DNA from 2 places in the Aeromonas rivuli genome. Region 1 is predicted to be linked to the other one. Evidence: predicted binding sites of a transcription regulator. Region 1 holds the regulator's gene; the other holds the start of a gene.
What was found. The regulator sigma-54, encoded in region 1, starts transcription at its own class of promoters, with help from an activator protein. The targets are predictions, from matches to a motif close to TGGCACNGTTTTNGCTT.
Positions count from the first base shown of each region.

Region 2: KYK33_RS04885 (nitrate reductase) is a predicted target of sigma-54. The motif match lies at 2,779-2,795, and genes of this name have one in related genera.

Region 1 covers NZ_CP079742.1:465,087-469,299, forward strand. The annotation lists gene lptA (lipopolysaccharide transport periplasmic protein LptA) at 1-279, shown strand, start outside; gene lptB (LPS export ABC transporter ATP-binding protein) at 283-1,008, shown strand; gene KYK33_RS02105 (RNA polymerase factor sigma-54) at 1,074-2,513, shown strand; gene hpf (ribosome hibernation promoting factor) at 2,535-2,822, shown strand; gene ptsN (PTS IIA-like nitrogen regulatory protein PtsN) at 2,825-3,271, shown strand; gene rapZ (RNase adapter RapZ) at 3,319-4,185, shown strand; gene npr (PTS phosphocarrier protein NPr) at 4,205-4,213, shown strand, end outside.
Region 2 covers NZ_CP079742.1:1,009,594-1,013,806, reverse strand. The annotation lists gene cobA (uroporphyrinogen-III C-methyltransferase) at 1-56, opposite strand, end outside; gene KYK33_RS04885 (nitrate reductase) at 53-2,674, opposite strand; gene KYK33_RS04880 (RNA methyltransferase) at 2,984-3,484, shown strand; gene KYK33_RS04875 (substrate-binding periplasmic protein) at 4,012-4,213, opposite strand, start outside.

The DNA.
Region 1 (4,213 bases):
CCCGCCACTTTCTTCCAGATCCTCGATAACGGCAAGCCGGTCAATGCGCACGGTGACAGCATCCGCTATGAGCTGAAGAACCGCCTGGTGACCATTACCGGCAACGGTGAACTCAAGCAGGAGGACAGCCAGGTCAACGGCGACCTCATTCGCTATGACATCGTCAAGCAGAAGATGATCGCCGAGAGCAAGGGGGAGACCAATCGCGTCAAGACGGTCTTCCTGCCTGATCAGGTTGAGAACTTCGACAAGCCCGCCGACAAGAAGCAGGACAAATAAACCATGGCCGTGTTGAAAGCAGCAGGGCTGCAGAAGAGCTACAAGAAGCGCATGGTGGTCAGTGATGTCAGCCTGGAAGTGGGCACTGGCCAGATCGTGGGTCTGCTCGGCCCGAACGGTGCGGGCAAGACCACCTCTTTTTACATGATTGTTGGCCTGGTGCAGCGCGATGCGGGCCTTATCACCATCGATGAGCAGGACATCAGCCTGCAGCCCATGCATATCCGTGCCCGCAATGGCATCGGTTACTTGCCGCAAGAAGCGTCCATTTTTCGTCGCCTCTCCGTCTATGACAACCTCATGGGGGTCATGCAGACCCGCAAGGGGCTGAGTCGGGAGGAGCGTGAAGACAAGGTTGAACAGCTGCTGGAAGAGTTCAGCATCACCCACATTCGCGACAACCTGGGCCAGAGCCTGTCCGGTGGCGAGCGACGCCGAGTCGAGATAGCCCGTGCCCTGGCCGCCGAACCGCGCTTCATCCTGCTGGATGAGCCCTTTGCCGGGGTAGATCCCATCTCCGTCATCGACATCAAGAAGATCATCCAGCACCTCAAGGAGCGGGGCCTGGGTGTGCTTATCACCGACCACAACGTGCGGGAGACGCTGGACGTGTGCGAGAAGGCCTATATCGTCAGCCATGGCCAGATGATAGCGGAAGGCACTCCCGCCGAGATCCTGGCCGATGAACAGGTCAAGCGTGTCTATTTGGGCGATCAATTCAGTCTATAGTAAGGGGAAATCACCCTTTGCTGCCTGATGACCGCCTCGCTGAATATAAGGATATCCCGACGTAGATGAAGCCGACACTCCAGTTGCGCCTCGGTCAGCAATTGACCATGACGCCACAGTTACAACAAGCGATTCGTCTGCTCCAGCTCTCCTCATTGGAACTTCAGCAGGAGATCCAGCAAGCCCTCGATAACAACCCCCTGCTCGAGCAAGAAGAGGCCGAGCTGCAGGAGACCCATGCCGAGGTCAAGCAAGACGAGAGTCAGCTCGACAGCAGCGAGGCCATGGCGCAGGAACAGATGCCTGACGAGTTGCCGGTCGACAGCAGCTGGGATGATGTCTACTCCGCCGGTACTGGCCAGAGTGCAGGGCCCGTCTTTGAGGGGGAAGAGAGCGTCTATCAGGGGGAAACCACCGAGAACCTGCAGGACTACCTGCTGTGGCAGATGCGACTCACCCCCTTCAGCGATGTCGATGCCGCCATCGCCCTGGCCATCATCGATGGCATTGATGAGTCCGGTTACCTGACCAGTCCTCTGGAGGATATCCGGCAGGCGGTGAGCAGCGAAGAGGTTGAGGTAGAGCTCGACGAGGTGGAAGCCGTGCTCAAGCGGGTGCAGCATTTCGATCCCGTGGGCATCGCCGCCCGTTCGGTGCAAGAGTGCCTGCTGATCCAGTTAGGTCAGTTCAGCCCCGATCTGCCCTGGCTGGCCGAGGCGCGGGAGGTGATTGGCGAGCACATGGATTTGCTGGGCAATCGTGATTATCGCACCCTGGCGCGCAAGACCCGCCTCAAGGAGGGGGATCTCAAGGAGGTCATCGACCTTATCCAGCAGCTCGAGCCGAGGCCCGGCAACAGGGTGGTGCAGAGTGACTCCCAGTATGTGATCCCGGATGTGTCCGTCATCAAGCGTCAGAATCGCTGGGTGGTGGAGCTCAATCCGGATTCGGCACCGCGCATTCGGGTCAACGAGACCTATGCGGCCATGGCCCGCCAGGCGCGTACCAGCCAGGATACCCAGTTCATTCGCTCCCATCTGCAAGATGCAAAATGGTTCATCAAGAGCCTGGAGAGCCGCAATGAGACGCTGCTGAAAGTTGCCACTTGCATCGTGGAGCAGCAGCAGGGGTTCTTTGAATATGGCGAAGAGGCCATGAAACCCATGGTGCTCAACGACATCGCCGAGGCGGTGGAGATGCATGAATCGACTATTTCCCGGGTGACTACCCAGAAGTACATGCATACCCCGCGCGGCATCTTCGAACTGAAGTATTTTTTCTCCAGCCACGTCAATACCGAAGGAGGAGGTGAATGTTCATCGACTGCAATTCGCGCCCTGATCAAGAAGCTGGTGACGGCGGAGAACCCGGCGAAACCGTTAAGTGATAGCAAGATCGCGGATTTGTTGGCCGAACAGGGTATTATGGTGGCACGACGCACGATCGCCAAATACCGTGAATCCTTGTTGATACCACCGTCCAATCAGCGCAAACGCCTGGTTTAGGCAAAACAAAAGGAAGACGTTATGCAAATTAACTTGACCGGACACCACGTAGAGATCACCGAAGCACTACGTGATTATGTGAATAACAAGTTTGCCAGACTCGAGCGTCACTTTGACCAGATCAACAATGTTCACGTGGTGTTGAGCGTAGAAAAACTGAACCAGATTGCCGAAGCCAAGCTACACGTCAGCGGGGGCGAAGTGTTCGCCAACTCACAACATGCAGATATGTATGCTGCGATAGATAGCCTGCTCGACAAACTTGATCGACAGATCATCAAGCACAAAGACAAGCTAAATCAAAAATAACTATGCAACTTGAACACATACTGAGTCGGGACTGCACCAAGAGTGCGGTCCCTTGTACCAGCAAGAAACGCGCCCTGGAAATCATCAGCGAACTGGCCGCCGAGCGGCTGGGAACCTCACGCCAGGCCCTGTTTGAATGTCTGCTTGCCCGTGAAAAAATGGGTAGCACCGGCATAGGTGCCGGGATCGCCATTCCCCACGGTCGTATCGGCGACGAGTTCCCGCCAACGGCCGTCCTGATGACCTTCGCAGAACCCATCCCCTTTGACTCCATCGACAATCAGCCCGTCGATCTGCTGTTTGCGTTGCTGGTGCCGGAGAGCGAGTGCAAGCAGCACCTCAAGACCCTCTCCCTGATGGCATCCAAGCTCGGTGACAAGGCGGTGTGCCGCCAGTTGCGCCAGGCCAGCAGCGATGATGATCTCTACCAGATCATGATCTCCGCCTGATGGGCATCACTCAGCTCTAATCAATCCTTGTTGTGGGAGGGCGCAAGATGCAGCTCATCGTAGTCAGTGGCCGATCCGGGTCGGGCAAGACAGTCGCCCTGCGGGTGCTGGAAGATCTCGGTTATTACTGTGTCGACAACTTGCCGGTCAATTTATTGCCCCAGCTGATCGTGTCGGTACAGAGTCAGTACGACAAGCTGGCGGTCAGCATAGACGTGCGCAATCTGCCCAGCGATCCGGAGCGGCTAGAGACGCTGCTTGCTCAGGTGCGCAACGATGGCCGGGTGCAGTACAGCAGCTTCTTCTTCGATGCCGAGAACAGTACTCTGCTCAAGCGCTATGGCGAGAGCCGCCGCCTGCACCCGCTGTCTCGCAAGCGCCTCTCATTGGACGAGGCGATCCGTGAAGAGACCCATCTGCTGGCGCCTATCTCGGCCAGCGCCGACCTGCGCATCGACACCACAAGCCTCAGCATCCATGACCTGAGCGAGCTCATCAAGACCCGGGTGCTCGGCAAGAAAGAGAACGAGCTGGTGCTGGTGTTCGAGTCGTTCGGCTTCAAATATGGCATTCCCAAGGATGCCGACTTCGTGTTCGATGCCCGCTTCCTGCCCAATCCGCACTGGATCCCCGAACTCAAGCCCTTTACCGGCAAGGACGAGCCCGTGGCTCGCTACCTGGCCAGTCAGCCGGACGTGATGCAGTTCACCCTGCAGATAGAGAACATGCTGGCGACCTGGTTGCCAGCCCTGGAGCGCAACAACCGCAGCTACCTCACGGTCGGCATTGGCTGTACCGGTGGCCAGCACAGGTCGGTGTTTATCGCCGAACAGCTGGCTCGCACCTTTGAGGGGCTCGGCAAGAACGTGCAGATCCGCCATCGCACCCTGGACAAACGCGATCCGCAACATTGATGGCCCAACGGGAGGTCAGATGACAGTT
Region 2 (4,213 bases), 540 kb from region 1:
CCTGCCCCCACCAGAGCGATGTGAACGGCGGTCTGTTCCGGATAGTTTTTCATCATGCTGACTCCAGGAAGCGGTGTTGTATCAATAGCTTGTCAATCTCTGGCAGACAGGTGCCGCAGTTGCTGCCGCACTGAAGCAGCCCCTGCAGCCCCGCCAGTTCGCTCACCCCCTGCTCGCGGATGGCGTTGACGATGCGCGCCTCCGTCACCCGGAAGCAGGAGCAGACGAGCCGGGAGTCGCCGGCAAAGGCATCGCTCAGGGTCTGGCTGAGGGCCCCAGCCTGCAGAGGCAAGCCGAGCAGGCTCGCCAGCAACTCAACCTTCAGGGTCGGCCAACGCTCGCCGACCAGCAGCAGGCTCTGGATCCGTCCCTGGGAGAGGGCAATGGCGAGCCAGCCCCCCTTGACGGGCAGGCGCAGCCAGTGCCCATCCAGGGCCAGTCGCTGCCAGCACTCACTCATCCCCTCTGACCAGGAGGCGAGCAACCAGCACTCCCCGCCCTCCAGAGGGCGGCGCGCCCACCAGTCCCCCCGCTCGGCAGGCGCCTGCTGGCCAAGCCAGACGCCCTGCCAATGGGTGGGTTGTTTGTTGAGCCTCACCCTGGCCTGTTTGAACATGGGCTGACCGGAGTGCGGATCCGTGCGCGGGGCTACCAGCCGGTTGACCGCGCCCTGGCTGCACTGGCTGTCGGTCCAGTGCATGGGCAAGAAGGCCTCCCCCTCCCGCAACCCCTCATCCAGTCCCACCCGCACCCGCACCTGACCCCGGCCATTGTCCAGGCAGACCAGATCCCCGGCATCCAGCCCCAGGCTGAGCAGGCTGGCCGGCCCCACCATGACCCGAGGCCAAGGTTCGGCCTCCAGCAGGCGAGGCACATGGCCGCTGCGGGTCATGGTGTGCCACTGATCCCGCAACCTGCCCGAGTTGAGCAGCAAGGGCACTCCTGCTCCGGGTGGCAGCGGCTCCAGTGCGGGGGCCTGTTGTTTCAGGGGCAACAAGCGGGCCCGGCCATCCGGGGTAGGGAAGCGACCATCCTCAAACAACCGATCGCACCCCTGGGGGTGAGCCTCATTGACCGGCCAGCGCAGGGGGGCAAGCGCCTCGAACTGGGCTGGGGTCAGCCCGGCCAGCCCCGAGATGTCGAACTGGCGCTCCCCGCGGTTTTCAAAGCCGGAGAGGGCGGCATGTTCGCTGAAAATGGCATGCTCATCGGCGAAGGCGAACGCCTCCCCAAAGCCGAGACGCTGGCCGAGGCTGGCCAGGGCCCACCAGTCGGGACGCGCTTCACCGGGAGCCGGCAGGAAGGGGCGCTGGCGGCTGATGCAGCGCTCCGAGTTGGTGACGGTGCCGCTCTTCTCACCCCAGCCAAGGGCGGGCAACAGCAGATTGGCATAGCGCGCCGTGTCGGTCTGCGCCGTCAGATCGGAGACCACCAGAAACTCGCAGCGCGCCAGGGACTCCCGCACCCGGTCGCCATCTGGCAGGGAAGCCGCCGGGTTGCTGCCCAGCACCCAGAGTGCACGGATCTGACCACTGTGCACCGCCTCGAACAACTCGACGGCCTTGTGGCCAGGCCCCGTCACCATCCGTGGGCTGCCCCAGAAACGCTGCAGGCGATCGCGCTCCGCGTCGCTAAAGCCCATGTGTGCGGCCAACTGACTGGCCAGCCCGCCCACCTCGCGCCCGCCCATGGCATTGGGTTGCCCCGTGAGGGAGAAGGGGGAGGCACCGGGCTTGCCTATCCGGCCGGTCAGCAGATGCGCATTGATGATGGCATTGGCCTTGTCCGTCCCCTGATTGGACTGATTGATGCCCTGGCAGTAGAGGCTGAGGGTGCGCGGGTGGCGGGCGAACAGCTGGTAGAAACCGAGCAGATCGGAGAGGGCCAGATCGCAATGCTGGGCCACCGCCTCCGGCATCCAGGCGGGATCGTCCAGCTCCCGAGCCAGGGCCGAGATGCCGCTGACATGGGCCGCCACATAATCTCGGTCCCAGATGTCGTGATCGAGCAGGTAGCGGCCCAAGCCGTTCCAGAGCGCCACATCGGTGCCGGGACGCAGGGCCAGATGCAAGTCGGCCTGCTCCGCCGTCATGGTGCGGCGGGGATCCATCACCACCAGCTTGAGTTCGGGACGGCGGCTGCGCGCCTGTTGGATGCGGCGAAACAGTACCGGGTGTGTCCAGGCCGTGTTGGCCCCGGTGATGATGATGAGATCCGCCAGTTCCAGATCCTCATAGCAGGCCGGGACCAGATCCTCCCCGAACGCCCGCTGCTGGGCCACCACGGCCGAGGACATGCAGAGCCGGGAGTTGGTGTCGACATTGGCGCTGCCGATGTAGCCCTTCATCAGCTTGTTGGCCACATAGTAATCTTCCGTGGTGAGCTGCCCGGAGAGGTAGATGCCGATCGCCTCGGGGCCGGATTCCGCCATGATCCGGCTGAACTGGGCCGACATCATAGTGAGCGCCTCGTCCCAGCTGATGCGCTGGCCCCGATGGCGGGGGTAGAGCAGACGCTGGGGAAAGGCCAGGGTCTCCAGCAGGCTGGCCCCCTTGACGCAGAGTGCGCCGCCATTGGCCGGATGAGCGCTGTCCCCCTCGAGCTGCCACTCGCCCGCCTGCTGCGTGACGCTGATGCCACAGCCAACACCGCAATATGCACATGTGGTCTTCATCCTTCCTCCTGCCTGCCCGCAATAAAAAGGCGTCCGCCCCATCGAAGGGAACGGACGCCTCTGTCCTGTCATTGATATTGTTGGTGGTCTATCAGCACAAGATAATGCAAAGAGCTTGCCAGCCTGCCGGACGCCTGCCAGCGCCAACGCTGGATCCTCGCCCTCCCTCATGGCTCCCCAACTCGGTGCAACTGCCCCAGCCTGGACAGGCGAGCGAGGTCCGACAGGGTTGCCAAGCCAGCAAGAGCGGTGGGCTGGGCAGAACGGGGCATGGCCCTTTATAATGGCGCCGCAAACCAGGAGAGCGAGATGAGTGAACAGAACAACAGAGGCTGCGTCGAGTCTGCAAGGGAGACGGGGAGCGACTATGTCGGCCTGGGCCTGGTCAATCCAAAGTCACCAAGCAATGTGGGGGCCGTGCTGCGGGCCGCGGGCTGCTATGGCGCCGATGAGGTGTGCTATACCGGCAGCCGCTTCGAACTGGCACGTCGCTTTGCCACTGACACCAAACAGATGGTGGACAAGATCCCCCTGCTCGGGGTGGATGACTTGCTCGGCGTGATGCCCGCTGGGTGCGAGCCGGTCTTGGTGGACTTGATTGAGGGAGCTACCCCCTTGCCGGAGTTCGACCATCCGGCACGGGCTTTCTACATCTTCGGCCCAGAGGATGGCACCCTGGAACCGGCGCTGTTCGCCGGGGTAAAACGGGTGGTCTATATCCCGACCCACGGCTGCATGAACCTGGCCGCCACGGTCAATGTCATCCTCTATGACCGGCTGGCCAAACGTCTGCGCAAGCCAGAGGAATAAGGATGTGGTCTATCCCCCCCAGGGATGCATGAGCTTGGCCACTACAACCAACGTCATCCTCTATGACCGGCTGGCCAAGCGCCTGCGCACCGGATCACAAGCGTCATAAGAGAGCAGGGGGTGGCCTATATAGCCACCCAGTGACGGCATAAGCCTGGCCGTCACGGTCAGCGTCATCCCCCATGATCGGCTGGCCAAACGTCTGCGCAAGCCAGAGGAATAAGGATGTGGTCTATCCCCCCCAAGGATGCATGAGCTTGGCCACTACAACCAACGTCATCCCTCATGACCGGCTGGCCAAACGTCTGCGCAAGCCAGAGGAATAAGGATGTGGTCTATCCCCCCCAGGGATGCATGAGCTTGGCCACTACAACCAACGTCATCCCTCATGACCGGCTGGCCAAACGTCTTCGCACCGGATCACAAGCGTCATAAGAGAGCAGAGGGTGGCCTATATAGCCACCCAGTGACGGCATAAGCCTGGCCGTCACGGTCAGCGTCATCCCCCATGATCGGCTGGCCAAGGGTCATTGGTCAGATTGAGCCCGCCTTTCCTGCTTGAGGCCCCGTAAAAAATCACTGTAGTAGTCGAGCAAGTGATTCTCCCGGTAGAGCCCGGTCAGCTCCCCGCTGTCGATGAGACGCGCCATGCCTCTATCCCACTCTTGCTGCAACTTGAGCCCGGCGTCGCTGCGCGCAAAGATGGGGTAGCTTGGCAGCCAGCGCAGG